Regions from separate parts of the Sporomusa sp. 246TCP1 genome, predicted to be linked through region 4. Evidence: riboswitches for the same ligand, from Rfam matches in the RefSeq annotation. Region 4 holds a riboswitch; each other region holds the start of a gene.
The links. A riboswitch is a leader RNA that binds a small molecule or an ion and turns the genes downstream of it on or off. The one in region 4 is predicted to bind cobalamin.
Positions count from the first base shown of each region.

Region 1 (7,441 bases), 700 kb from region 4:
AAAAAAGGTATCTCCGCCATGCCCGTCGTTACAAGCGGCGCAAATAATAATAACACCGTCTGGTTTACAAGTAGCCTCCGCAGAAGACAAGCCTTTCACAAGTTGATAAATATTTTGATCCAGTGGATACCCACCATTCGAAGTAATAACAATATTGGCCGGTTTTGCTTCTGCTTTGGCCAGCCCGCTGACAAATTTACAACCGGCTATGTGGGCTTGCTCCCTGTCACCGGCAAAAGCTTTAATGATCCGCTTGTCAGCATCGATGACCACATTTAGGATAAATGCCAATTTGGCCTGCTGAGCGGCATACAGCATATCAGTATGAATCGGGTTGCCATCAAGTATTCCCACTCGTGCTTTTTCATGAGCAATAAATTTGGCACAGTGGTTAGACATAACGGTTACACCGCTGACGATACCTGGCAAGACACTTTTTCGTCCACCGGAAAAACCTGCAAACAAATGTGGTTCAATAAACCCTTCCGAAACCAATAAGTCTGCCTCCATTGCCAGTTTGTTAATCACCAACGCACCGCCGGAAGGCAGTTTACCCACATCGACCAAAGCATCCTGATCCCAGCAATTGTGAATTACGATCTTCTCGTTTCTCATTATTTCTTCGCCGAATTTGTGCAAAAGTTCTTCCTGCGTGCTAGCGCGATGAAATCCGGTAGCAACCAGAAATGTGATATCTGCATCCGGATTGCCGTTTCTAATTTCCGCAAGCATTTGCGGTGCCATAATTTTCGTTGGAACTGGCCGGGTATGGTCACTCGCAATAATAACAACTTTACGACATCCCTTAGCTAAATCACGCAGACGTTTCGAGCCGATAGGATTTTCAAGCGCCTGCTTTACAAGGTCGGCTTCTGTAGCTTCCGGTCTATAGTGATGAGCGCGCGATTCCAAAACCGCTTCAAGTTGCTCTTCTGCTACATAAGCTTCCAAAATTTTTTTACCATAAGGAATCTTAATTGTAGTCATCATTTGCTCCTTTTGATGTAATGTCGTACCAATTATTGCGCTTTCTGCAGAAAATCGCTGTAATTTAGATTAATAGCTATTTAAACAACTATTAATATTATAAAATTTCAATTTATTCAGTCGAAAACCTCTGTTCCCTATTGACAATAATTATCTGCAACGATAGGATTTTTCTGTTCACTTTGCACATATTTATGACATTCTAGTAACTGTCTCACGTATATGTAGAGTCAGGTGACGGTTCTTTGACTCATTATATTATTCTCCCTAAATTAGACAAATCCTTTGTCTAAATTCCATATTTTCTATTTTATGTAATATTAATATGGTGAAACTATCCGAAACCTTTCAAAAAACACAGCAAAAAAACCCGCAAAGTTCGCGGGTTTAATTCCTTTCCAGATTCGATTGGTAGAGGCGATCCGCAACCTTGCAAATTCACCTTTTTTGAGATAAAAAATGGTCTCTTTATCCTATGGCAAATAAACCAATATAGCTACTGAATAAAATGCCTGATTATTAATAATCACCTTAAGATATTATTCTCAGTTGAAATTATTCCCACATAATTACGAAACTACAAATATCATTCATCCGAAATTATAATCCGTATATTCGCTTGAGGTCAGCGGCAACGTCAGGAATGCGGGTGGACAGCTGGGGTATGGCGTAGCCGACGTAGATGGGCGAGGTAACGAACCGGGGCATGACTTTGGCGGTTATCTGGCCGCCTATATGATAAAAAAAGATGTTGTAGCTGTTGCATTGGCGGTTGAAGTGGTGGAGGAAGTAGTGGGCACAGATCTGCAGGTAGTCGGCCAGGCGGTCGAGGTACCCGAGGTCGGCAAGCTTAATGTTGAGTTCAATGAAACCGACCAGCGGCTTGTCGGCGATGGTGAGTTCAACGCCGCCGTCGCGGCTGATGACGATGCCTTCGAGGCTGGCCGGGGGGATGTTGGCGGTGTAGTCGAGGTGGCGGAGACCGATGATCTGCATATGGGGGTGGCGAATGGAGCCGCCCGAGCTGGGGCCGTGGTTTTTGAAGAACAGGACCGTGGCAAATTCGCCGCCGGCGATCATGTCCAGCCATTTCTCAATGCCAAAGCGGATGACCCGGTGGAGATGGTCCTTTGGATAGAGCGACAGTTCGGATGCGCAGTCATCGGTTTCGATGAGGACGGTCTGGAAGGTGTCCCGGAGCACCGGATATTTGTTGACAATTAGGAGTATCGGCCCGTCTTCGGCGATGATGCCCTCAAGTTTGTCGCGACAACAGAAGGGGCATTTATGGCCGTTATCGACAACGGTCACCGGTTTGGTGCCGCCAATCTTGGTGTCAAAAACAAGATGAATCTGCCTTGAGGTCATGGCTAAGTCTCCTTATGGCCCAGAGTGTGTTGCTCTTCATATTATACCACACCGGGCAAATTTCCGAGACGTTCACGCCTGAATTATCGGCGAAGATCCGCCAAGAATTCAGCTATCACTTAAAGAAAAAAAAACCATGCCCACCTGTAACTAATAAGATCTGTCCACCTGGATGGATATGCCAATTATTTGTTTAATTGTAACCCTGGTTGACAATCCTGTGTGCTACTGTTAAAATAATAATAAATTGCATAAAGCAAGGATAGGTGCCTACACAGGCATAATAGAGAAGACCGGTGCAATACCGGCGCGGTCACGCCACTGTAATGGGGAGCGAACTCAAAAATATACCACTGGAATGAATGTTCTGGGAAGGTTTGAGTAAGCAAAGAGCCAAAGCCAGGAGAACTGCCTATCTGATAATCACCGTTTTGACCTACGAGCGATAGGAAGGGGATTGACATGTGTTTTTGTTATATTCCCGGCTTGCAACCCAAGTCGGCTTTTCTTTATCCACGCATGCCAAGTTGTCGGTCAGCTTAACGGGCCGGCAACTTTTTTTTGCTCTTTTTGGATACCTGGCATACAAAAAACATCAGGCTAATTATTTTAAAGGAGGCATAAACAATGGATTTTCCCGAGTACAGCCCCACGATCTTTTACCGTTTGATTCAGCAACACAAAGAAGCGCAGTTACTGTTTGCGGCAATTCGCCTGGGGGTATGTTCCTATCTCCAAAAGCCATCATCTGCCAGTGAAATTGCACAACACACCCAGTGTGACCCACAAAACATGGACTTTTTTTTGACGGCATTAAGCTCAATCGGCCTGTTAAAAAAGGAACACAATCTTTTCAGAAACTCGCCGGAAGCGCAATTATATCTTGATAAAAACAGTTCTTTATACCTAGGCGAATATTTTCTCTTTTGGGAAAAAAAAACCAGCTTGGAACAAGTCGAGGAATTGGTGCGTCACGGTGCTGCTGCACCCTGTCAACAGGATCAAGGACATGCCTTTTATAATTTCCGGGAATTAGCCCGCCTATCGGCAACAGAAATTCTTACCGGAAGGGTCCAGTCATTTCTTAAATCCGCACAGAATATTTTTCCCAAATCAACACCCCTTCACCTTCTTGATTTGGGTGGCGGATCGGGGCGGATGGCGCTAGAGTTCGGCAAAGAACATCCCCAGGCAACCGGAGTTATCTTTGAACATCCGTCCGTAGCCGATATTCCGGCCGGGCACATAGCAGAAGAACACTTAGAAGATCGCTTCTCTATCATCCAAGGAGATTTTACCTGCGACGACATCGGTTGCGGCTATCATCTGCTGATTGTTTCCGGCGTTCTTGATTTTGGCGGCGACGCTCTGGATGAATTGGTTACAAAAATTTCCGCGGCAGCGCTTTCCGGTGCGTACTTATACCTTGTCAGCCACGACGTAAGTGATGATTACACAGCTCCTAAGGAGTCCATTGTCGGTTGGCTGTCTAGTCACCTTGCCGGTCTGCGTATTTTAATGCCCAAAAGCCGCATCAAAGCGGCTTTAACTGCTGCAGGTTTTCAACCATTGAGCATAAACGAGCAAAACGGTGTAATATCAGGACTACAGGGCGAATGGTATCGGCGCGACTGACCAAGGTTTGATAACATGTACAAAAAAAGAAAAAGGAGAAAACGCAATGAGAAAAAAGCTGATAATATTCCTTGCACCAATGATCGCCTTAATGCCTTCCAGTCAGGCGGCATGCACCGAGTTGGAATCCTTCCCCTTACCTGAAGTCATTGTAACCGCGACTAAAACACCACTAGACACAAAAGCTGTCCCGAATGCAGTTGACATCATTACCGCCGCAGAAATTCAGTCGCGAAACGCCCATACCTTAAGAGAAATCATTGATTCTTTGCCGGGCGTGGCTATCAATCGCAGTGGCGGTCGCCGCGCTCTGTCCATCCGCGGCTTTGATTCCCGTTACTCAACGATTCTGATTGACGGACAACGTATTCCGGCAGAACCTGATGCGGACTATGAATTGGACCGTCTTTCCCTGGACAATATCGCGAGAATCGAAATCGTACGGGGAAACGCCAGTGCTCTTTATGGCGCGGATGCAATGGGTGGTATTATCAATCTAATTACCAAAAAATCGCAGGAGCCTAAGACCGTGCTGCAATTTAAAAACAGCACCCTGACGAAACATGGAGACAATGAGCACTGCTATTCCTTGAGTTACGACTCTGGCCGGCAAAACAAGATGAGTTTTACTCTTACCGCAGACAACACGAAAAATGATGCCTTTTTCAAAACCAACGGAACTACTTTTTTCCCTTTTGGCACACGCTCCCATGTGGACACTCGGCTGGAATATCAGCCAACATCTCAGGAAACATGGACACTGAGCACGTCTTATTTGCAGGAAGATACGAACGAGTATGGCACTATGTCAGGACTTGGCGGCATTATTGTTAATACGGATATCCATGATGATAATCGTCGCCAAAGGTATTCATTAGACTATCAAAAAAGTCTCCCGGGTAGGGAATTATCAGTGACTGCCTATCACTCCATCTGGGAAAAATACAATAACACAATTAATCGTTTGAGTGGTCAATATACCAATTCAATATATGGGTACAGCACGATTTCCGGCCTGGAAGCACGATTAAGCCGGAGAATCGGCAATTTGCATAAACTTACCGTAGGCGGAGAATATCGTCCGGAACTGTTCCGGGGAACCGGAATTCAAAGTGGGGATGGTAATTTCAGCAAAAGTTTCCACGGGAAAACATACACCGGCTCAGAGGTAAAAACCGATTACTCGGCGCTATATGTGCAAGATGAATGGAATTTGTCGCCCCAATGCTTGATGATTTCGTCCCTGCGATTCGACGACAGCAACCGCTTCGAAAGTAATCTGAGTCCCAAAATCGGTCTTACCTATTCACCGCAGCCTGATTTGCGGTTTAAGTTCAATGCCGGTACCGGCTTTCGCGTTCCTTCGCCCAATCAGTTGTATATGAATTTGAACATTATTCGTAACGGCAGCTTGGTCAGTCTTCTGGGAAATAGCTCATTACAACCGGAAAAATCAACATTTTACGATGTTTCTGTTGAACGTGACTGGGGTCACACTGCCGGAAAAATCACTTTCTTCTACAGCAAGGTTAAAGATATGATTGATGAGGTGTGGAGGGCATCAAATGAAATCCAGTATCAAAACATTGGCCGTGCCAACATTCAGGGAGTAGAAACCAGTATCCGGCAACCATTAAGCGAACGACTAAACTGGTCGCTTAATTATACATATCTGGATGCAACTAATGAAGCAACTCATGAACGGCTGTACAACCGTGCTCGTCATAAAATATCATCACAATTGTCATACCAGGCACCGGGCGCTTGGCAAGCAAACCTCTGGGTCGATGCCTACCAGGGCTATTATTTCCAACCCAATGCTACTACTACCAGCGAACGTACTTATACAATCTGGAATCTGAATTTTGAAAAACAACTTAGCAAGGACCAGAGTCTGATTGTCGGCGCTGCCAATCTATTCAATCACCGTGACGAGGAATTATCGCTTCCGGGTACGATTTTACAAATAGGATATCGAATTAAATTATGAGCAATTCAACAGTTCATCCCGTCTCCAGGCAACGGCGCATGACCAGAATGGCAATTTTGCTGGCATTAATGATCGTTATTCAATCGCTTCGATTTATCCTGCCGTTGCCCAGTCTGATACTATTGTTTTTAATTGGTACCGCATTAAATGCCTGTTTAATATGTACTACCGAACTTATCGGTCTTTCAGCGGCGCTGGGCCTGGCACTGCTCATGCCGCTTGTTGCTTTTTTTCAGCAAGCATTCTTTTCTCCGCTCTTCGTGCTTCCGGCGCTCATCGCCAATATAATATATCTGTTGAGCTATGTGGCGTGCTCGCATTTGCACATAAGTCTGATGAGCGGCGTTCCAGCATTATTGCGAATGCTGACCCTGTATGCCGTCAGTACTCTAACTTTTGCTTTTTTAGGCTTCAATGAAACACAAGCTGCCATGTTACAGTCCATTTTAAGCGTAACCCAACTGGCAACAGGCGTCAGCGGCATCCTTTTATGTCGGGTGCTACTCACCAAGCTTCATACCTCAATGCGCGGGAGCCACTAGTTTCGTTCAAAACGCGCTGATAATTTTCTAAAAGCTGCTATCATGGCGGGTGATACCACCGGGAGTCATCAATCAGCAATTAAAAATGCTGATCGATCATTTTTTGAGCACGAAGTAAGAACCCCGAAATACTTTTCAGGACCTCTTCATCAAGCGTTTCCAAATACGCAAACATATAGTTATCTTTTTGGTCATGAAAAATTTTATGTTGGCGAAACGCCCTCTCCCCCAGATCGGTCAAAAACACTTGAATACGTTTTTGATCGCCGGGATCAACAGTTTTTTTCACAAAGCCCTGTAATTCCAGCTTAACAATACTCTTGGAAATCACAGCACGAGTGACATCAAAATACCGGGCGATTTCCGAAATAAACATTCCCGGATGATCTCCCAGTGCCTTGATCAGATGAATTTCACCGCGATAGAGAACAATACCCTCCCCAAAATCCAGTTTTTTCATCTTGCTGTTGGCAATGGTTTCAATTAACCGCATAAACTGACTCATCACTTCATCTTGTTTATTCATACTTTAATTTTAACGACATAATAGTCACGACGCAACTATAACATGGTTACCTTTATTTTTTTATTTAATTGTAACCCTGGTTGACACTTCTGGGTGCTACTGTTAAAATAATAATAAATTACATAAAGTAAGGATAGATGCCTACACAGGCATAATAGAGAAGAACAGTATATTGTGCCATGAGGTATGAAAAAGCTAAGAATAGCTTTTTCAAATGAGCTTTACCGGTTATTTACAACTAATTTCTAAATTTATTGAGTTTTTTAACATGAGAGCATGCTAATCAAAATTGCTAGCTTGAAAGCTAGTATTGAAAGCCATGAAGGCGTAGGTTCCTAATTTAGGGGGAGCCTAAATCTTCATGGCTTTTTTATGTTGCATGAATCAAACGAT
Region 1 covers NZ_CM170492.1:3,419,284-3,426,724, forward strand. The annotation lists gene larA (nickel-dependent lactate racemase) at 1-990, opposite strand, end outside; gene AC1ECB_RS16225 (DUF4931 domain-containing protein) at 1,588-2,355, opposite strand; cobalamin riboswitch at 2,603-2,785, shown strand; gene AC1ECB_RS16230 (methyltransferase family protein) at 2,983-3,990, shown strand; gene AC1ECB_RS16235 (TonB-dependent receptor plug domain-containing protein) at 4,037-5,980, shown strand; gene AC1ECB_RS16240 (hypothetical protein) at 5,977-6,522, shown strand; gene AC1ECB_RS16245 (MarR family winged helix-turn-helix transcriptional regulator) at 6,602-7,015, opposite strand.
Region 1: another riboswitch for cobalamin. It lies ahead of AC1ECB_RS16230 (methyltransferase family protein); the one in region 4 lies ahead of AC1ECB_RS12770 (TonB-dependent receptor plug domain-containing protein).

Region 2 (7,441 bases), 1.8 Mb from region 4:
ACGAAAAATCTTCTGATCAGGCCAGGACGCCTTTTGCACAATCGCTACCGGCGTTTCCTTTGTATAGCCACCGTCGATTAGCTCTTGTACCACATCGTCCAGCATATGCACACTCAAAAAGATGCACATAGTTGCCTCATGACTGGCCAGCTTAATTAGCTTTTCTTTTTCAGGTACAGGCGTACGACCTTCCAGCCGGGTAATAATCACCGTCTGAGATACATCGGGTAAGGTATATTCCTGTTTTAAAGCAGCAGCGGTAGCCAGAAAAGAGCTAACACCCGGGATAACCTCAAAAGTAATATCTTTGACTGCCAGCTTATCCATCTGTTCCTGGATAGCACCATAAATGCTGGGATCTCCGGTATGAAGTCTGACTACCAACTTGTTTTCTTTAACCCCTTGTTCCATAACAGCAATAACTTCATCCAAGGTCATAGAGGCGCTATTATAGATGGCAGCACCATTTTTAGCCAGCGACAGCAGTGCTGGATTGACCAATGAACCAGCATAAATAATAATATCCGCCTGTCCCAAAAGCCGCTGACCTTTAACAGTGATTAATTCAGGGTCGCCCGGACCCGCTCCAACGAAAAAGACATTCATGTTACTATCTCCCTTCTTCTTAGGCTGTTACATCCAGCCTGAACCTATTTACTACACGCGATTATGTATATCGGATTAAGTGCCTTGAACATATTACTGGCACCTACTGATTGAATTCGGGTTACCTGCACCGAGCAGGCATCGACATTGTATTCCTTTTTCTCTCTCAGTATATGAAGTGCAGTAGAGAGCGTTTCCACTGTAACTGCTGTTACAACCAACCGTCCACCCGGTTTAAGCAATTTGTCGGCACAAGCCAGTATATCTGGCAATTTCCCGCCACTGCCACCAATTAAAATAACATCAGCAGCCGGCAATCCTGCTAATGCCTCCGGGGCTGCTCCCAGTATCGGCTCAACATTTTCCACTTTAAATTTAACGGCATTAGCCTTGATTAAGTCAAAACCTTCTGCTTCACGTTCAATGGCAAATACCTTGCCATGTTTAGCTAGCAAAGCTGCTTCTATTGACAATGAGCCGGTACCTGCACCAATATCAATGACAGTATCATTAGCGCCAATATTAGCCTTTGCTAAGGTTAATATCCTAATCTCCTGCTTGGTCATCGGAATATTGCCCCGAATAAACTGACTGTCTGGAATCCCTAGCCCCTGTGTCATGCCTTCACCACCATTACACTATGTTCAAACCCGGAAATTGACCTTGTCTCAGCCAACGTTGCACTGACTATTTCCTCATTATCATAGGACAGATTGGTGCATAGCCACACACAAGCAGTCACCGGCCAACCGTGAGCTAATAGAATACCGGCAATCGTTGCCGGATTATGCTGAGTATCTGTTAATATCCCCACCTTATATCCGGGGCGATAGCATAATACATCGTCAGCAGCCCTGCGGCCATGCATACTGATTAAAGCCGCATCCTGCCAAACCTCGGCCACTCGCGCAAAAGCAAGCTGCACTGAACTAATTCCCGGAATAACAGTAAGGCGCTTAGCGGCAAAACGCTTTCTCAGTGCAGTCAACATACTGTAAAACCCTGGATCACCTGATACCATAACAACTACATCCTGACTGGCAAACTGCTGTTCAATAAAATCAAGCACACCGGTAATATCTTTGTCAATCACCCTGGTAACCTGATTATTCGTCGCAAAGGTATCAAGCGACCGTTGACTACCGACCAAAACAGCCGCCGCCGTAATTGTCCGGCTGGCTATTGGCAACAGATAATCAGGCGAGCCGGGACCAATACCCACAACAATTATTCGATAGGTACATTCCATCCTAAATGTCCTCCAATTTCCCGGGCCGTCTGATCAAGCCCCAGTATCTCTCCCTTTAAAGTTACAATAACTGTTCCCACTGTTAAATCACCAAACACATACCGCATGGCTCTGCTGCTGGCCCTTTCAGCCAATAAATTATACACCTTGTTCATATTATAGCGGGCAATAATCGGCATAGCTGCTTCGGTTGTAGTCGCAGACAACACCTCTTCAATGGCTGCCTGCGGTGCGCCGCTAACGGCCATATAGGCAGCTATTGTTTCCATCCGGGCATCAGCCATTCGATTATGCGTATGGAATATTCCTGCCGAAACTTTACCGATTTTCCCCAGATGACCAAATAAAAGCACCCGTCGCATTTCATACTTCACGGCATTTTCCAACATATGTCCGATAAAATTACTTGTTTGCACAACTGTTTCAGCTGGTAAACCATAGCGATTAACGGCAATATCCTGTCCAATCTTTCCGGGGGCAAATACGATTTCGTCATATCCCAGTGCCCGCACCACACTAATTTGGGGTACCAGCGAATTTTTAAAGGCTTCTTCAGACATGGGTTCAACAATCCCGGTAGTACCAATAATGGATAACCCGCCCACTATTCCCAGCGTTGGATTAAGCGTTCTAGCAGCTATTGTCTCCCCATTGGGAACGGAAATAGTAACTACAGCTCCTTTACCTGGCGGCAAACAATCGTTAACCGCCTTAGTAATCATGATACGCGGTCCAGGGTTTACAGCCGGCTCTCCTACCGGCATAGCCAGACCCGGTTTTGTCACCGTACCGACACCCTCACCGGCCTTGATCATAATTCCCGGCTGATCGGTTATAATTACTTCCGCTACAATTTTAACCCCATTCGTAATATCCGGATCATCGCCGGCATCCTTAATTACCCAGCCAATACCGCCATTAGCAAGCGCATGACTGGCAGCAATCGGCGCTGTCAGTGTTATGCCCTGCGGTGAAATTACTTCAACGACTGCAGCCTGCTGACCTTGCCAGGCCAGTACTGCCGCTTTGGCAGCTGCGGCCGCACAAGTCCCGGTAGTTATTCCTTTGCGCATTGGTATTGGTATATCAGACAATAGAAAAACCCCCTTAGCAGGGGGTATAACACCAAACAATATATGCATTTTGCCTGATTATTGTACCCACACCTGCCTATCTTCCGTAGGTCCTAGCGGCGTGTGTTAGAACAGGCAGGTCTCCTGACTCTGGTTCATCGCCGCCCTAAGCCTTCCCGGTTTCCCAGTGGCAAATTTAGGAAGCATCCCCATTACAGTGGCGGGACCGTGCCGGTATTACACCGGACTTCCCTATTAAGCACAAAGCACCCATTCCCTTACACTATCAAATTATGTTAGTGGTATTATTCCATATAATTGGCTCTTTTCCTGCTAGCAAGACGATAATTATCAAAATTAAATATTTTAATTTAAATTATAGCAATCACCCTTTACTGTTATTCATCCCGGCAAATGACACGAGTTTAATATTCTCTTGTTCCAAACGCTGAACAACCCGGCAGCTAGTAATTGCACTCAGTTCCTGCTGCCAATGGTATTGCCAGTTAAATACGCTATTGAGAGCAACCTCATCTAAGCCAGGATGAACCATAACTTCTGTTATGCCCTCAGACAGATTATCAATAATAGTAAGTAGTAACTTTTCCTCCATACTGCCGCCCGCTACCATTCCATAGAAATGATCCGGTGCCGCTAAACCAGCCTGTCGCGCCTTAAAACGAGCCATACCAGCCAAAATACTAAGACCGGAGCGGCCAATTATCCTGCCTGCTCCCGGTTTAAAACCACCTAAGAACACCAGCGATTCAGCCGGTATCCGTATAGCCCTGATATTAAATTCTTTGGCAATACTTAGCACAATATCAAGAATCCCCGGCACCACATGCAGGTGCTGATGGCTGTCAAGATGAGTAATCGTAATGCCAGCCGACAATATTCTTTTAACCTGTGCCGTTAGTTCACGGCGCACATCGTCTAAGCAAATACCTGCCAAACAAAACTTTTTCAAAAATGCCGGATAACTGGTACACAACATCCCCTCAGTATCAACTAAGGAAGGAATAGACCCCGGATCAGTTACCGACATTCCACCCACAAGTGTAAGATGAGCACCAATCCCCAATTGCGGATGTTCGGCAGCTAACGCTGCCGCATGATTAAATGCAGGTCCACCGGCCATAAGTGAAGTACTCGTAATACAGCCTCGGATATGCCCTTCGATAATGCCAAGATTAATGTTTTTATGTAACCCAAAATCATCTGCATTCACAATTAACTGTTTCATATTATAACCTCAACTGGGATTTTTTATATGAATTGCTATTGGGCAAAAAATCCCTGGTATGACTTGATATATGTTTTCTGATACTAATATTGGTCACATGGCCAAATTAAAATTCAGGGAGGTAATCACATTATGGAACAATCCAAACAAAGCAAACAAGCAGCAAGCAAAAGCGAATATGGTACCTTGACTGCCAAGATGGATGCAAATAACGATTACTCCAGCAAAGCCTCCGGAATGTCCGGAACATCCGCTAGTTCCGCTAGTTCCGCTACTTCCGGCACAGCTTCGGCTACCTCTGCAGATATGAACAAGTTAAGCCAACTTGCTAAACAATCGCAAACAAGCAGCAGCACTACCTCAGCGACCAATTCGAAAAGCGCTATGGCCAACCAAACCTTAACTGCCAAATATGACGCAAATGGTGACTATTCCGCTGAATAGTCCCAAAACCCAAATGCGGCGCCGGACTAGCCTACTGGAGTCCGGCGCCGCTTTATTAGCTTTCTACACACTCAATATGCGAGGCATAGGCGCTATGGTTATGAATAGATTCATAGTTTTCACACTCAATTTCAAACCATTCAATACCATCAATCTTACGCAACGTTAAGACTAAGTCCCTGAGTACATCTTCAACAAATTTAGGATTTTCATAGGCCTTTTCCGTAACATATTTTTCATCCCCGCGCTTTAACAAAGGATATACCTGACAACTTCCTTGTTCTTCCATCATTGCTGCCAAATCTTCAATCCAGATAAACTTTCCCGGCTGTTGTTTAATCTTCGCCTTCATAATCCCCCGCTGGTTATGCGCCCCATATTGCGATATCTCCTTACTACAGGGACATAGTGAGGTAAATGGTACCGTAATACCAAACATCAAGTCCAAATGCCCGCCATGCACTAAGTTACCTGAAAATACACAATCATAATCCAGCATGCTTTTAAAGCCACTCACTGGTGCCATCTTTTCGATGAAATATTTAAAATTAATATCAATATGCGCTCTTTTGGCCTGCAAACGGTCAATTGTGTCTGTCAACATATACTCAATTTCCCGGTAGGACACCGGTTTTTGACTCCAATCGCTAAGAATTTCAATAAACCGGCTCATGTGTGTCCCTTTGAACTCTTGCGGCAAATCAACGGTAAGCTTAATTTTGGCTAAAACACTTTGAAAGGAACCGCTTTTAGTTTTTATTAAAAACGGCAGATGCACATCACTGACTCCAACTTTTTGAATTGCAATACCACGTTCGTCACAGCTATTTTGGACATCTTTAATTGTGCTATTAGAACTACGTCCCTGGGTAGTTTGCCTCATAATTGTTCACTCCTAGTATGATACAAAATAGGATCAATCCGGCCTGCCTCAGCATAGCTAAGAAATATACTCCCCTTATCGCATTAATATTAGTTAGGCTCTAGCGATTTTCACAATTCGCAACGTTTTGTTACATTCTAAATCAATATATTCCTTATCCTCAGTAACTACTATTGGCCGTGATGCCATAAATTGTCCCAAATAAATTACTTCCGCTTGGCGGCCATCACTTAATTCAACAATATTGCCGATAAAATAATCACGAACATTATTTAAAAAAATTGCACCAATCTCAGGATCAAGCTTTTGAAACATTTCCTCAACAATCATTCCGACTACTGCAAATGGTGAGATTTTACGATGATAAACGCGATCCGAAGTCATAGCATCATATATGTCGGCAACCGCAATAATTCGCGCATATCGATGAATTTGATCGCCATAAACGGCAAGAGGATAGCCACTGCCGTCAAACCGTTCATGATGCTGGAGAATTCCATGAATTACGCCGTTTGGAATCCCCTGCTTCGTGGACAGCAGTTTATATCCCCTGGTTGTGTGAAGCTGCATAATCTCCATCTCGTCAGACGTAAGCTTGCCTGGTTTATTTAATATTTCAAGTGGGATTTGGGTTTTACCGATATCATGAAGCAATCCGGCTAGTATCAAGTCCTTCCATTCTGCACCTGTATACCCAAGCCACTTACCCATTACTCCGCATATAATGGCTACATTAACAGAGTGATGAAAGGTGTAATCGTCCTGTCGGCGCACCAAATTTACATGATTAATTACACCAGGCGAATTAATCAACGGTTCAATCGCATTACTAGCCAACTCCTTCATGGCATCCAGCGGAACCTCTTGAAAAAAACGAGTTTTGGCAAAGGCTTCCTTCACAACACTGACAGTATTATCATAATCTGCATAGAACTTTTTCCGGACAACAGTTTCAGGAATAGAAAAATCAATACCTGGCTCAGATGGCAATGCTTCTTTAATAAATACTGTGGTAATATTCCAAAATTCCAAGCCGTGCAGCATACTGTCTGTGAGAATTGTACCTTCACTTAAAATAACCTTGTCCTCTGGGGTTAGTACCATCCGTCCAATTTCCATGCCAGGTTTTGCCTCACTCAGCGAATATGGTTTGATACAATACCTTACCGCCACGCTTCTTCCCTCCCCTGCGAGCCATTTATTTAATTATGAAAGTTACAATATTAACAATTATAATTTTACATATTTTCAGTTTTTCCTGCTAACAAAGGGTAAATTCCTTTATATCTGCTCAAAACTCTTAAAATACAGCCTATAAACTTGACTTAATTCATCTTTTCATACTTAATTTATCCATAACATAAATATCTTTAACAAATTGACATGGCTTCTTTTAATGCCAGCTGCTGGACTACCTTAAGCGGTATTCCCGACTTCGCCGCAATTTTTCGACAATCCTCGTATTCAGGCGCAACATTGCATATTTTGCCCTGATAAGAACTGACTTTCACTCTGACATCCCCCCAGGGTAATCCGATAACAATAAATTCACGGTCAGCCATCGTTCTTGCTACCGGATAACAGCGCATACCAATCGATGTTGTTTCCTGCAAGATTATTTCTGCGACCTTATTTTGACAATCTGGAGCAGCCAGTACCGACAATTTGGTTGCCGGCCGATTCTTTTTCATAATAATGGGGGTTAGCCAGACATCCAAGGCACCAGCGGCAAATAATCTATCCATTATATACCCATAGATTTCGGGAGTTTGGTCGTCAATATTGGTCTCAATTACCAAAAATTGTTCATCTTTTGGATTCTCATCTTGCCTATTTTTGCTAGTGGCTGTTACCTCACCTAAATAGAGGCGCAATACGTTAGGGATAGCAATATTCCAGGTACCGGCACCATACCCAATTTTGCTGCTAATAAAACCGAC
Region 2 covers NZ_CM170492.1:946,614-954,054, reverse strand. The annotation lists gene cobM (precorrin-4 C(11)-methyltransferase) at 1-606, opposite strand, end outside; gene cbiT (precorrin-6Y C5,15-methyltransferase (decarboxylating) subunit CbiT) at 651-1,226, opposite strand; gene cbiE (precorrin-6y C5,15-methyltransferase (decarboxylating) subunit CbiE) at 1,223-1,855, opposite strand; gene cbiD (cobalt-precorrin-5B (C(1))-methyltransferase CbiD) at 1,834-2,928, opposite strand; cobalamin riboswitch at 3,046-3,217, opposite strand; gene AC1ECB_RS04555 (ChbG/HpnK family deacetylase) at 3,314-4,174, opposite strand; gene AC1ECB_RS04550 (hypothetical protein) at 4,307-4,618, shown strand; gene folE2 (GTP cyclohydrolase FolE2) at 4,674-5,462, opposite strand; gene AC1ECB_RS04540 (HD-GYP domain-containing protein) at 5,595-6,674, opposite strand; gene larC (nickel pincer cofactor biosynthesis protein LarC) at 6,872-7,441, opposite strand, start outside.
Region 2: another riboswitch for cobalamin. It lies ahead of cbiD (cobalt-precorrin-5B (C(1))-methyltransferase CbiD); the one in region 4 lies ahead of AC1ECB_RS12770 (TonB-dependent receptor plug domain-containing protein).

Region 3 (7,441 bases), 670 kb from region 4:
AATCATATGATTGATATAAAGCAAAACTATTCCTATTATTTTTAGCACTTGTGGTAGCACCATAATGATATGACATGTTTTCACGGGTGAAATTAGCTCCCAATATCAAAGAATTCTTATTGCTGCGCAAATCTATTTTTTTCTGCACATCTAAATTAGCATTATAGCCGGAGAAAGTATTATCAGAGTAGTGTGTAGGATACGATTGATCATATACAGCTGAACTATCGACAGTATTATAACCGGCTGTAATTTTCAAGCCTGTATCCTTGCAGTCATACAGTAAGGCATAGTTATTAAAAGAAGTATCGATATTTGATAAATACTGCATATTAGGAACATAGTTAATAAATTTACCTGATTCAAATTTGGCTTTATTATTGGTTCTGCCATAGCTGAAGGTTAAGTCATCAGCTAATTTCACATCAAGATAGATTTGTTCAGCCTTCTTATCTTTTATATTTAATGCTGGACCTGCGCCAGTGGCACTGGCATGCATAATATCGTTTACATCTTTACTAATAGACTTTTTCATGCCGAAGTTAAAGGAATCTGCCTGCACATTTACGCTCGCTTCGTTTAATCGATTACCAACTGTACTATAAATACTTCCGGTAACCTTGTCGGTTTTACCAGGTTTTTTGGTGATAATATTAATTACGCCACCTAGAGCCTGCGGGCCATATAAAACAGAGCCTGCACCTTTTACAACTTCAATTCGTTCTACTTGATCAATGGGGATATTATTTAATGTACCAAAATTCATAAAATTGCTAGGGGTTCCGTTTATGAGAACTAATGTTCCTTGATCAATACCACGAAGTCTGATTCTCGACGACATTCCTGAGACGCTATAGTCGCCGCCATCATCTTGATAGGCATGAACATTAGTCTGTGTTAGATTTTTTACAGCTTCAAAAACAGAAATATAACCACCGTTTTTGATATCTTCGGCAGTAATAACCGAAGTGTTGGCCGGTGTGTCAATGAGTGACTTTTCAGTTCGTGTTGCTGTTACAACAACTTGCTCCAGGATATATTTTGATACCTTTGAATCACTTGATTCAGGTTCGGCAGCAAAAGCATTGTTGGTGATAAGCATCATTGACATCACAACTCCAAAGCAATAACAATACTTTTCTTTTTTTCTTTTTTTTGACATGATTAACCCTTCTTTCTTGTAAAAATAAAGATATCGATGATTCCAGCCTGAAACATCGGCTGATCTTCACCTCCCCCACTGACAAAAGTTCATATATTGATTCCACAGCCGCTCCGTCATATGACAGGAACCGCGGAGCCCCATAAATGGCCGGTCGTGAAGAATGATCTCATCGTGCACCGGCAGGGAGATATGCTGACAAACCACATTGGTCACAGCCTGTTGCTGCAGCAAGGCTTTTTCCTGACCGCTTGCAAGGAGCAGCCCAGGTGCCAGATTAAGCAACCGGTCTGCTATCGCCTGGCTGTCATTTTGACCATCCAGTACGCTGTCAATACTTGGCGGCGCCGGATATGCCGCCGCACCGTCATGCAGAACCACGGTCAGCGAGCCGGTGGCTATCCATTCCGAGCGCAACGCCTGCGCCAACGCGAAGGCAACCGATGCAGGCCCAGCCACCAGCGAGTGTTCAAACCAGGGCTCGCCCCACAGGCGCTGCATCTCCCGCGTGACGGTGCGCAGCCGGTGCTGCAGTTTGTCTGCCTCCTGCTGCACAGCCTGTAAGCCATTACTGCCAATTGGCAGTGCCTGTCCTATTGTGTTCAACCAGTCTACCGAGCCTGCCAAGCCATAAGGCGGCAGTAGCGACAAATACGGTATGCCATATTGTAGCTGCAGATCTTGCGCCAGCTTAAGGCCCAGTTCGGCATGAATGACCAGGTTTAATTCCGCCTGGGTCATGGCTGCGATTTCTTCGATGCTGCTGCCTGCACCCGGGCAAGCCAATACTTTATACCCGGCCAGTTCCAGCAGGCGTTTTAACTCTCGCAGGTCATTGTCCGCGTTATAATAACCGATCGAACAGCCCAGCAAGTTGACGGTATGCGGCTGTACTATGCTGCGGTTTTGCAGTGGCATTACTGCAAAATAGGCTTTTGCAGCCGCCCGGTATCCTTCCCAAAAGCCGCCGGTCAATCCGCCGCTGTCTATACACACCACCGGGCAGGGCATAGCGGCCTGAACAGCAATGCCGGCAATATCATCGCCGATCAGGCTGACCGAACAGCTATTTTCAATTAAGAGTACTGACGGTCGGGAGGATTGACGAATCGACTCCAACGTTTCCAGCAGGCATTCCTCGGTGCCGTACACAACGGAATTATTATCCGGCTGTGTGCCAAAGAAGCGTTTTGCAATACCGGCACAGGATTTTTCCACATACCTGAGTGCGTAAAAATAGCACCAGAGCGGCCCGTTCGCCACAATAGCGGCATCCGGAATACCGGCAAAGAAAGCCGCTGCCCCGGTCAGCGCACAGGTGTTGACCTGGCTGCAAACATCACTCCACTCTTCTTTACCAGCCATACTGCACCCCTCCTTGGCTCCCAGGCCGTTTTGCCAGTTGTCCCAGCTTATTCCATAATTCAATCATGCCCCCTACGCCCAAGGGCGGCAGTACCGGCAGGTAAAACTGCCGCAGGGCATCGTCTTCCAGTTCGTGGGTTGTAACCACTACATCTGAGGTGTGCAGCAGGACTTCGCCCTCAGTTTCATCCACAATAGGCGTGATGGTATGCTTTGCCAGTTCTTGCCGCATAGCCGTTTTCTGCTCGCCGGTCAGGCCTTTGAATAAAAGAATCTTGGCCGGCGTCACTCCGGCCAGGGTAAGCAGCTCTAGCACCCAGCCCGGCTGTAAGTGGATGAGCGGACGGCCAATACCGAGCACCACCCGGCGTTCCTCTAGAGCTCGGCGGCACTTGGCCGCCGCCGCTTCCAGCCGTTGCGCCTGCTCCGCTTCCGCCTGCAGGGCCTCCTGTTCCCGGCCCAGCATTGCGCCCAGCTGCCTGAGCCAAGCCTTTGTCCCGGTCCAGCCTACCGGAAAATCATGATCCAGAAAAGGAATTCCAAACCTTTCCTTCAAGTCGACAGCTAGCCGGCGCATCCATTCATAGGACTGGGGTCTTCCTCCCAGTGGAATACAGAGTGCCGAAGCCGGCACGTTCTTCATCTGCTCCAGTGTGGCATAACCCGGGAAACGGCCCTGTACCTGCAGGCCGAAAGAACTAAGCAGTGTTGCCATTTCTTTAGCATCGGCCCCGTGGGGACCACCGCGGTCGCCCAGCAGCGTAACCGTATTGGCTCTGGCCGGTTGACGCTGCATAAACCGTTCGGCCAGAATTTTAGCGGTATAATAAAAGCCGGCATGATACTCTCCGTCCAAAAAACCGTTGCAAGGTACTGTCAGCACCGGTATGCCGAAGTCTGCTTCCGCCTCCCGGGCAATGGCCGGGGTATCGTCGCCGATTACACCGGCCACACAAGAATTGGCAATCATAATGTACAAAGGCTTGTACCGCTTAACAACATACTCAATACACTGCCGCAGTTGATCGGCACCGCCAAAGATAGAGTGTTCCTCCTGCAAATTACTGGTGATGAGCGGCGCTGTATAATGCCTGGGAACAAAGGTCCCGCGGGCCAATGCGTGATAATGCCCGCCTAAGTCCATTTCCCGGGTTACATGCCCGCAGGCCTTCGGACTGTGATAAATCACCACAGCGCCTTCGTTATGGGCCACAGCGCGCCAGACCCCCGGCATACTGCAACTGCAACTGCGTTTCATCGTTATCATATACCGCTTATTCAACACCATATTGCAGCACCAACTCCTCCAATTCTTCAAAACCAACCGGTGTCGGCACTGTTAAGGCAGCGTTCTCCATGATCAAGCCGGCAAGTTCCCGGTATACATCGGCCTGCGTGGACTGGGGTGCCCATTCAATGACAGTTTTACGGTTTATTTCCGCCTGATGCACCATCTGGTCACGGGGAATAAAGGCAATCAGTCGGGTATTCAATTTTGTTGCAAACTCCTGCAGCAGTGCCTGTTCATGAACAATATTGCGGCTGTTGCCAATAATGCCGCCCAGACGCACCCGGCCACGGCCGGCAAACCGTGCTACCCCTTTGGCAATATTATTGGCAGCATACAAAGACATGAGTTCACCGGATGAAACAATATAGATATCGGTGGCATACCCCTCCCGAATGGGTACGGCAAAGCCGCCGCAGACCACATCTCCCAGCACATCATACAGAACGACTTGATCTTCATTAATTACCTGCAGGGCATTCATTTTTTCCAATGCAACGATAATGCCGCGTCCGGCACACCCGACCCCCGGTTCCGGACCGCCGGCTTCGACACATTTCACCCCGGCAAAGCCGGTATGAACAATTTGTTCCCGCGTGACCTCATCGCCATACTTTCTGGTCATATCCAGCACCGTCTGCATGCATGTCCTGCCCAATAGCAGCCGCGTGGAATCGTTTTTGGGATCGCAGCCAATCTGACAAACGGAATTTCCCAGCTGTGCTAGTGCTGCCGATACATTGGCTGCTGTCGTTGATTTGCCAATACCGCCTTTACCATAAAACGCTATCTTTTTCATATTTCTCCCCCTATCAAATAACCAATAAGCCGCTAAATACCTTAAACAGCTATTAATATAAAAATCTCCTGAACAATGTTCAGGAGATGAAAATATGCAAATGCTGATATACAACATCAGTCTATGTACAAATCCCCTCCCCATCGCTCGCGGGTCAAACGGTGATTGTTAGATAGGCAGTTCTCCTGGCTCTAGATCATCGCTCCTCCAAACCTTCCCAAGACAGCTTGTCTCAGTGGCATATTTCGGATTCGCTCCCTACTACAGTGGCGGGACCGCGCCGGCATTACACCGAACTTCCCTATTAAGCCCTTGTCGGGCACCTATCTCAATACTATGAAATTGTAATTCTTCCATCCACAATCCGAAACCGCAACATAGCTTACGCCCGGCAGGCAACTGCAGAAAACCCTTCCTTATATGCATAAGAAAGGGTTTTAAACCATGAGTTTATTCCAATAAAAAACCTAGCTTAATAAAAAAGCTAGGAAGGATAAACTGCTAATAACAATCCCCTTCCCATCACCTGTGGGCATAATTGGCGATTACTGATTTATGTAATTATACATGAAGTTAATTCCAATATTATGCTAACAGACTTTATACCATCTGTCAACAAAAGAGTTGCCTAAACGACATTAGTTCAATACAAAAATACCTACCTATTTCTCGCTGATTCGCCGTTCCCTGTGTTTACTTATAACTACTCATTAAATCGCCTTCTTCCTCCAACACCGCTAAAAAACTACTTCAATCTCAAACGGCTATTACTGTAAATTTCGATGATAATAAGCGTTGACTATAACAATCCCAATTGAAAAGTAGTACTGCGGGTAAACCATTATAGGTTATTTGCACTTTTGCATCTACAACCACTGCACTTTCCGCTTGACTAAAATCCAGTGTTTCCCCCTTGCCAGTCTGGTTACATATCCATATTGGCAGTCCACTAGCATCAGAGCTTCTTTCCCAACAGTCAATTGGATGACATTTCCCTAAAGTCCAAGCTGCTGGTACGATTATAACTTTTGCTCCCTGTTTTTTTAAAATCTGCGCGTACTCAATATACCAAATATCAGAGCAAATTAGAACTCCAGCCATCATTTCTTTACACAAAATAGGCGCCAGTTTGTCATTTTTAGATGCCCACACTTCTGTGTTTACCCCATGAGGCTGCATTTTTCGCTGGCAGCCTAGTACTTGACCATTTACACCGATTACTAAGCAACTGTTATAATTTTTACCTGTCATACTATCCTGTTCGGCACAACCCAAAAATAGTGTCAACTGGTAACGCTTTGCTAGTTGTGTCAACAGATAGAGTGACTGACTAGGCTGCACAGGTAGTTCCATCGTTCCTGTTTTATGAGCAAAATAATAGCCTTGTACTGCGAGTTCCGGAGTAATAATCCAATTGGCACCTTGCTCGGCAGCCAAATGAATAGCTTTATAGAGCAAAGTTATATTATGTTTCTCAGGTCCGCGGCTCAAATCCAAATGAAGAAATGCTACCCGCATATCGTAACCTCACTAGAATTTTCTATTTTTCTCATGTTTATTTCACTTTTTATATATAAACAGTGATTTATCAGGGTTATTATAAAATCGGAATCCATCATATACAATCAACTGGTGACTTTTTAATTGATATACAGGTTCCACCGAACCGTTTTTATGGTGGCAATATTATTATTGGCGCAATGTTGGTTGTTGAGGATATAGATTACATTTTGCTCACTATAAGATTGTCCAACACTATTGAAGTAATCAATAACTGCGCCACTCCAGCCTGTATAATTGTCAATTGAGTTCATTGTAACATCTACAATTTTTCCAACAACAATTCCCGCTGCCCCTCCCGCTTCAGTACCAGTTATAGCTTTTCCAGCAGCATAACCTGCTGCCGAAGAAGCAATCGTTTGAATTGTGCCTTGAACTATTGAATCTGAAATACTTGACATTATTAAAACATCTCCCATCAATTTAAGTAATTTTTTTCTTACAACATCGTTCTGTAAGCGGTAAAATATAGATGAACCTTACGAAAATGAAAGTTCTTGGAAACTACAACTTATTATTTCTGCGGTATTCTCTTTTTTAAGTTCATTTTGGTTAGTTACAGAATTTAAAAATAACAATTAAAAAAACAACCATCGATGTAATGCTATCCACGAAAAAAACAACACACTTATCAAAAGCAATAATAAGTACTTATTATTGCTTTTATATTTATTTATAAAGTATATTGATAAAGCATTTACAAATATATAAACTAAAAAAGCCATGTTTGAATACGATATATTGGGTAATAAACTTATCACCATAACATAGGAAAAAGCTTGTGACAAAGAGACAAAAAAACACTCCTTTGTTGTAGAACTCTTTAAAAAAATGGCTACATAATAACCAAATGCAGGCCAAAAAGTAAAAAATTGTTCCATAAATTTAATCTTATCCTTTCAGCCTATCCTCCCGGACTAACATAACGAGGTTTCTCCGAATGTCCAATAAAATCAATGGTTAGGACAATTATGATGCGATAAAATACATCGTTATGTTAAAAACACATAACGAGCCAACTTTCTAGTATTTATACGGGTTTAAGGCTTCCTCGTTACAGATTTCCGGGAATCCAGGTTTCAGATTAATATACTTGGAAAAAATCATATTGGAACCTAGGTCAAATTAGTAAAATTAAGCACAGGAATCGAATAAATGCTGCTTTCAGCCCCTGAACCTGCAGCTCCTCCTACAACTGGATTAGTTCCACTGGCTTTTGCAGCAGCATATCCAGTGGCTGCAAAAGCCGCCATGGTAGCCCCCTGTT
Region 3 covers NZ_CM170492.1:2,049,680-2,057,120, forward strand. The annotation lists gene AC1ECB_RS10085 (TonB-dependent receptor plug domain-containing protein) at 1-1,162, opposite strand, end outside; gene AC1ECB_RS10090 (nitrogenase component 1) at 1,229-2,590, opposite strand; gene AC1ECB_RS10095 (nitrogenase component 1) at 2,517-3,815, opposite strand; gene AC1ECB_RS10100 (nucleotide-binding protein) at 3,802-4,614, opposite strand; cobalamin riboswitch at 4,773-4,956, opposite strand; gene AC1ECB_RS10105 (carbon-nitrogen hydrolase family protein) at 5,371-6,132, opposite strand; gene AC1ECB_RS10110 (hypothetical protein) at 6,255-6,575, opposite strand; gene AC1ECB_RS10115 (hypothetical protein) at 7,290-7,441, opposite strand, start outside.
Region 3: another riboswitch for cobalamin. It lies ahead of AC1ECB_RS10100 (nucleotide-binding protein); the one in region 4 lies ahead of AC1ECB_RS12770 (TonB-dependent receptor plug domain-containing protein).

Region 4 (7,441 bases):
AATCCCTGTCCATACTTGCGGCAACCGCATAGAGACCCATCCCTGGCCAGGAAAAAACACTTTCAACAATGACGGCTCCGGCAACCATATGGCCGATGGTCTGTCCTAATAAAGTGACCAGTGGCGAAACTGCATTCTTAAAAACATGCTTCCAGACAATGCGGCGTTCATTGAGGCCTCGGGCTTTGGCATACAAAACAAAATCCTTATTCATGATCTCCAGCATATTCGTTCTTAACAGTCTGATATTCATCGAGATAACCGGCAATGCAAGCGTTATAGCAGGCAACAGGACATGTTCGATTTTTCCAAAGCCCACAACCACTGCCAGCTTCCATTCCACGGCAAAATAGTAGATAAGAATAAATCCCAGCCAGAACCCTGGCAGCGAAATACCCGCCAAGGTACCCATCCTGATGAGATGGTCAAACCACTTATTCCGGTACACCGCCGACAAAATTCCCAGCGGAATAGAAACAAGCAAAATCAGCAGCGCGGCCACTGCCACCAACAACAAGGTCACCGGTAAAGCGGTCATGATGTCCTCGCGTACAGGCCGGCCTGAAACCAGCGATTGTCCAAAGTTCCCCTGAATGGCACCGGTAACCCACCGGTAATACTGTACATAAATTGGTTCATAAAAACCCATTTCTTGCCGCAATTGTTCGATTTGCTCCTGACCGGCATTTTGCCAGATTCGTCTGGCATAGGCCTCCGCCGGATCAACTGGTGAAAGATTGGTGATAACAAATGACAGCAGCGTAATCCCAATTAGGACAAATAATAAATTTACCAGTCTCTTAAAAATATAGCTTCTTAACATACGATTCTACAGGCGCTGTTCCAAACCGAGGTAGAAATGGCGCGCGGCCATGGGAAACTGGCCTGATGCATTCACCACTCCTTTTAATTCATAGGCCTGGTTAGTAAGATTATAGCCTTTGCAATATACCTTGAGATCGTCACTAATTTTATAATTAGCCGCTAAGTCAACAACCCAGTAGGAAGAGGAAGTAAACGTACTCAGATCACGACCAGTTGCACCACGCAGCATCAAACCGGCATCCCATTTGTCCTGACTATATTCAAGGTTTAAGCGATAGCCATTAGGCTGCGTATTGCCAGCATCACTCACATAAGCCGCAGTTGCTGAACTTTTCGACTGAATCTTAACATAGGAATAACCGGTCGAAAGTTTCCATGCCGGCGACAATTGCTGAGTTAATGTAAAATCCAATCCCCGCCGTTTTTGTTTGCTGGCATTGATAAGCTTATAGTCGTTAGGCGCAGCCGGGGAGTATATTGTTGATGTAATAGCATCTTCAACATTACTGCTAAACACGCTGGCCTGCAGCCTGATATCATTAGCCAGTTTAGTATTCATCCCGATTGTGAAGGTATCCCCTTTTTCCGGACGCAAATCCGGATTGCCTGAAGGTAAACCCACCTTATACAGGGATTCGATATTCGGCGCTTTGAAGAATTGCCCCCAGGACACAAAAGCATTAGTGTCCTCATTTAATTTCCGGTTCACAGCAAGACGGACTGTGTTTTTCCCGCCAAACGCACTATGCTCGTCATAACGCATTCCAGCAGTCAATGTCCAGGCTTTGGGCAGTTGCCAGCGGTTTTCCATGAATATGGCTTTATTTGTTATTTCTTTGTCATAGACTTGTAAATGCGGAATGTCTACTTTTACTTGTCGCCAACTGGCTCCGCCGACAATATCATAATGATCGGATATTTTCCAGTTATCCTGCCATTCAATGCCTGAAGACTTACTATTTACATAATAGTCTTTTACTTCCCACTTCGTTCCTTCCATGTAACGATGGACGTCCGACTTGTCAGAACTATAGTACGCTTTAAGCGACCCATCTGTCCCGGCTTTGTTTTTCCAATGGTAGGTCAAATCGGTGTCCTCATTACGGTGCTCTTCGTAAGCGGTAGGATGATAAAAACCATTCCCATAGTCTGGTGCCATTAAAAAATATCCACGGTCACCGTCAATGTAACGATAGGCTAACGTTAACCCCTGCCCTTCACCGAGTTCTTTGTCCAGCCTCACACTGACAGCATCTTTCTTGAGGGCGCTGTTGCCCATCCGCTGGACTGTGCCTGTTCTCGAATCTTTATATTCAAAATAGTCCTGTCGTTTACGCTCTGCTGAAATAAAATATCCAAAACCATTTTCACTACCTTCTGTCGTCAGTGTGTAATTTCTCATGCCCCAGCTGCCACTTTGCGTCAAAAAACGGGTGTCTGTCTTATCAGCTTTGCGGGTAATAATATTGATAACACCACCGGCGGCATCACTGCCGTACAAGGATGAGGCCGGGCCACGGACAATTTCGACCCGTTCAATACTTTTTACACTCGGTAGCAGCCCTAGATCAACCCCAAGTCCTCCGCCGCCTATGCTGTGTGAATCGGCATTAACCCTACGTCCGTCAACCATGATCAGTACCCGGGAATCACCATTAATATAAACTGAACTAATACAGTAATCTGCTGAACCGGAATCATAAATACCCACATTGGACTTTTCTAATAATTCCTGAACGCGGGTATACCCGCCTCTTTCAATTTCCTCGCGGGTAATCACAGTTACACTTGCCGCCGTTTCCACCTGTTTCACCGGAATACGGTTGGCAGTCACGACATATTCATCAAAGTCAAACTCCTGCTCTGCCACAGCTATCTCCGGCATCCCCAACATCAGTGAACATCCGATAAGCGTACCCAATATTTTTTTGGCTGACTGTCGATGTTTCATGTTGTAAATCTCCCTTTCTTTTGTATAAAGTAACATCTTTCATTCCGTGTTGGTTATAAACCAAATCTCCATTTTTAGTAGCCGCAGCATATTATTAAGTTGTAAATAAAATAAAACTCCCGCTCATAAACGGGAGTTTTACATAAACAGAATAGTACAATAAAAATCCCGGCACAAAGTACGCCGGGGAAAATACAGTACACCATCATGCACTTTAATCTCCTCCCCATCGCTCGTGGGTCAACAAACGGTGATTATCAGTTAGGCAGTTCTCCTGGCTCTGGTTCATTGTTCACCCAAACCTTCCCAAGATTCTCATCTCAGTGGTATAACTTGGGTTACTCCCCATTACAGTGGCGGGACCGCGCCGGTATTACACCGGTCTTCCCTATTAAGCCCTTAAAGGCACCTAACCTTGTAATATGTAGTTGTAATCATTTTACCAAATCCAAAAATATGTTGAACATTAAATAACTGCTATGTTAATGTCGATTATAATAGCGAAAAAAAAAACATTCAATACATATATTGTCAATACTACCTGTTAAGCAAAAAAAGCTACTTCCATACAAAAATGTACATTTATCATGCATTTTTTATCAGCTATTTATCAGCTATTGATAATAGATACCAATATTTGTTATAATAAACTAAATTATTAACCAGTTATTAAGTTATTTTAATTGGAACGGAGACACATAAATGAATAATAAGCTACACATTTCTTGTCCGGATGATTATTATGCACAGATGAAGGAAATCGGTTTTATAAGTCAAACATCCAATGACCTTTACAAATTTGAAATTCTAAAAGAACATGGTATCGGCGAAATCACACGCTGCTCTTATCGAAGCGGACTTGATGTTTCCTGGGCAACTTTATACCTAAAAAAAGAATTTACTTATGCGGTTCAAATGGAAAAAAAGTTTTTTTTTGAAATAACCTACATTACATCAGGTTATATTGAAATTTTCGATTCCTATACAAATAAATCATACCAAATTAACGATGGAGAGTATTACGTTAATGTAGCGGAAAAATGTAGAGGCCAGGCAACCTATCCCAAAAATATAAAAATAGGTTACATTTCTTTTAATATTTCCGAAGCATTTCTTTGTTCACAAGAAGAAAAAACTCACTTGTTTATTTCTGAAATAAACAGTTTACGCACATTTTATCGTGCTTGTATTCATCCAGTAGAAGCAAACACAGACATTAAGGCTATTATGAAAAAAACTATTAATTGCTATTACACTGCTGGATTTGCCCGCAGATTATTTTTCCAGGCAATTGCACTTGAGATTATATCCGAATGGATGACACATGTACATTTTATTCAATCTGCTCAAAAATTATCGACAATTAATTTAAGCAGTGATGATATTGGGTTACTATACCAGGCAAGACAAGAACTTTTTGAAAATATGTCTCAACCCCCTTCTATTGAAATGCTCTCAAAAAATCTGTGTTTAAATACCCATAAGCTAAAATTAGGGTTTAAAGCTCTATTTGCAAACACACCTTATGGATATTTACGAGATATACGACTGGAAAAAGCAAGAGTATTACTGAAAAATACTGATTGCAGCATCGGCAATGTGGCATCCCAAATTGGGTATAATAATAGCAGTTTTGTAACGGTGTTTAAGAAAAAACATGGAATTACGCCTACGCAATACCGCAAACAGTCAAAAACAGTGTTATTGTCACCAACCATAACTTTAACTGAATAATATGGTCGACAATGATTAAACACATTTGTTCAGGATTAAACTATGCAGCTGTAAAAAAGTCATGATGACAATGCTAATATTTAAATTCGCGTTGCCATCATAGCTTTTTTACCATAGTTATACTGTTACCGTTTCCTTTACATCTGAACCTAATTTAAATTGATACTTGCAGGAAATACCATATGTCCTTTCACTCCTTGTGCTTTGGCACCAGACATTTCAATAGGCACTAGTGCCTTATCGATCTATATCCGCTGCTCCAAACCAAGGGTAAAACGACGCGCCGCCATGGGAAATGATCCTTGATACCCCTCCGATCCATTTAATTCATAGGCTCTGTTCGTGAGATTATATCCTTTAAAATAAGCATGGAGATCAGCACTGATTTTATAGTCGACCGCCACGTCAACTACCCAGTAGGAACTGGACGTAAAGGCTGCCAGGCTGCGCCCGGTCGCACCACGCAATGCAATTTGTCCATTCCATTTATCCTGTAAGCAAGTCACCACTACTGGACATAAGCTTTCTCTAGCCCCCGATACACTTGCCATACACCTACTGAATTCTCATAGTCCATGATGTTTTTCTTCATGGCCGCGATATTGTTCCGGTGAAACAATACAATCACAGGCACTTGTTCGCTAATCAAGCCTTGTATTTTGTGATGGAGAGCCACTCGTTTCATGTTATTGGCAGTAATAACCAACTGATCAATCGCTTCCGTTATTTCCGGCGTTGTCAATAGACCATACATAGCCTTCGGATGATAATGACCACTCAGATAATGAGGCGACGGCTCGTTATGCGGAATATAGAATTGTCCAAACATTAGCAGATCATATCTTTTATTCTTCAGTGCATCCATCAAAGCGGCATCTTCCAGCGGTACAAGCTCGGCAATAATCCCCACCTCTTTGAGACTATTCTGTATCACCCCGGCCAAGAGACTATCCTCAGCATTTTTCGCGCCAAAGGCGATGCGCACCCGGAGAGGAACCCTGTCCTTCATACGAACTCCGTCCGGGCCAACCTGCCACCCTGCTGCCGTCAGATATTCTTGGGCTTGCTTTAAATCATAAGGAAGTACCACATCCTTGGGCATGACATATTCGCCAAAGACAGGAGAAAAGAAAGCATGTCCAGGCTCTGCGCTATCCCCCAGCAACCCCGGTATCATTTCTTTTATATTCAGACTGTGCGCCACCGCTTTTCTTACCCGCAAATCCTTCAAGACTGGATTATTTACGTTAAAATATAACATTTCAGACGTTTGCCCCAGACGTTTTTCAAGCTTCAACTTGTTATTTTGAGCTAAACGGCCTGCCGCCGTCAAAGACTGCCGTAAACTGATAAAATCGACCATACCCGCTTCCAGAGCCATTGCTCTGGCATCCGGGTCGGAAATGACTTTAAATACCAGTTTTTCATTTTTGGGTGCCTGACCCCAATAGTTATCATTTCGTTTCAGCACAAAATCCTGGTCTTTTTGCCAGGATTCCAATCCATAAGGGCCTGTCCCAATTGCCTTTACAACTTTTCCGTTTACATCCAACGCAGTGGGGCTGACAATTGCATAACTCGGCACCGTTAAGTCTGACGCGAAAATAAAGGACGGACTTTTTAAATGAAAAACGACGGTTAAGTCATCTGTAGCCTGTACATCGGCAATGTCCGGCAGAAATGATTTCCACATCCCGTTTCGCAGCCTGTCCATATTCTGTTTTACAATTTGTGCAGTAAGAGGCGTGCCGTCATGAAAAGCAACTCCTTCACGCAAATAAAATGTCCATGTCTTTCCGTCAGGTGTCATTTCCCATCGCTCAGCTAAGGCCGGCTGCAATTTAAAATCAGCATCCAATTCGACTAACGTATTAAAAATTAATGCGCGAATATAATATGACATGTTTGTTTCGGGATCACAGCCGCCCAAATCGGTACTTTCTCCAATTACAATCTGCTGAACCACTTGAGGTTTGGCACTGCCACATCCCGTAAAAACTATACTCACAAGCAACAAAGCTATACTAAAAAAAAAGCAGATCCATTTTTTCATTGTCTTTGACTCCTTACATGAAAATTACAAAAGCTTTAAAAATAGCGCGGCACTTTATTTTAGATGCGTTGTTCCAAACCAAAAACGAAATGACGCGCCGCCGTGGGGAATTCTCCTGCATATCCCTTATCTCCTTTCATCTCATACGCCCGGTTATTAAAACTTCTCCTCGCATTAAAAATCATCTACGAAATGCTGATTAGCGTATTGACTCAATTACCACCAGTTCAAAATATCAAGCGCTGTGCAGATTTTATTATCAAAAGTTAACTGATAATAAAAATTTCAGTTAACAAAAAAATCACTAGTTTTCCATTTAGCGTTTCAACGCTAAATGGAAAACTAGTGACCTTCAAGTCACACAAGTCCGGCTAAGTTCCTCATATTGGACAACTTACCTTGAATTGATCTTCAGATCAATAAAACTCACAACATCTATAAAAAATATGTTATCCGACAAAATTATTGGCTTTTACTTGATTATAGTAGCATGATAATTACTAGGCAATTTGTTTGCTTACAAATTACTACCTGATAAACAAAAAGACTATTATCATAAAAATATATCTGCATAGCTTTGAATTTTTATACACTATATACGTTGTTCCAAGCCAAAATAGAAATGACGAGCTGCCATGGGGAATTCTCCGGCTAAGCCTTCTACGCCTTTCATCTCGTAGGCTCTGTCATTGAGATTGTAGGCTTTAAGGTAAGCCTTGAGATTGGCATTGATTTTATAGTTAGCTGCTAAATCAATCACCCAGTAGGCGCTTGATGTATAGGCTGTTAAATCACGTCCAGTCGCACCGCGCAGCATAAGTTGTCCATCCCATTTATTATGATCATCATAGCCAATACTTAGCCGATAACCATTAGGC
Region 4 covers NZ_CM170492.1:2,717,905-2,725,345, forward strand. The annotation lists gene AC1ECB_RS12765 (ABC transporter permease) at 1-823, opposite strand, end outside; gene AC1ECB_RS12770 (TonB-dependent receptor plug domain-containing protein) at 830-2,776, opposite strand; cobalamin riboswitch at 3,024-3,204, opposite strand; gene AC1ECB_RS12775 (helix-turn-helix transcriptional regulator) at 3,479-4,510, shown strand; gene AC1ECB_RS12780 (TonB-dependent receptor) at 4,756-5,061, opposite strand; gene AC1ECB_RS12785 (ABC transporter substrate-binding protein) at 5,019-6,563, opposite strand; gene AC1ECB_RS12790 (TonB-dependent receptor plug domain-containing protein) at 7,156-7,441, opposite strand, start outside.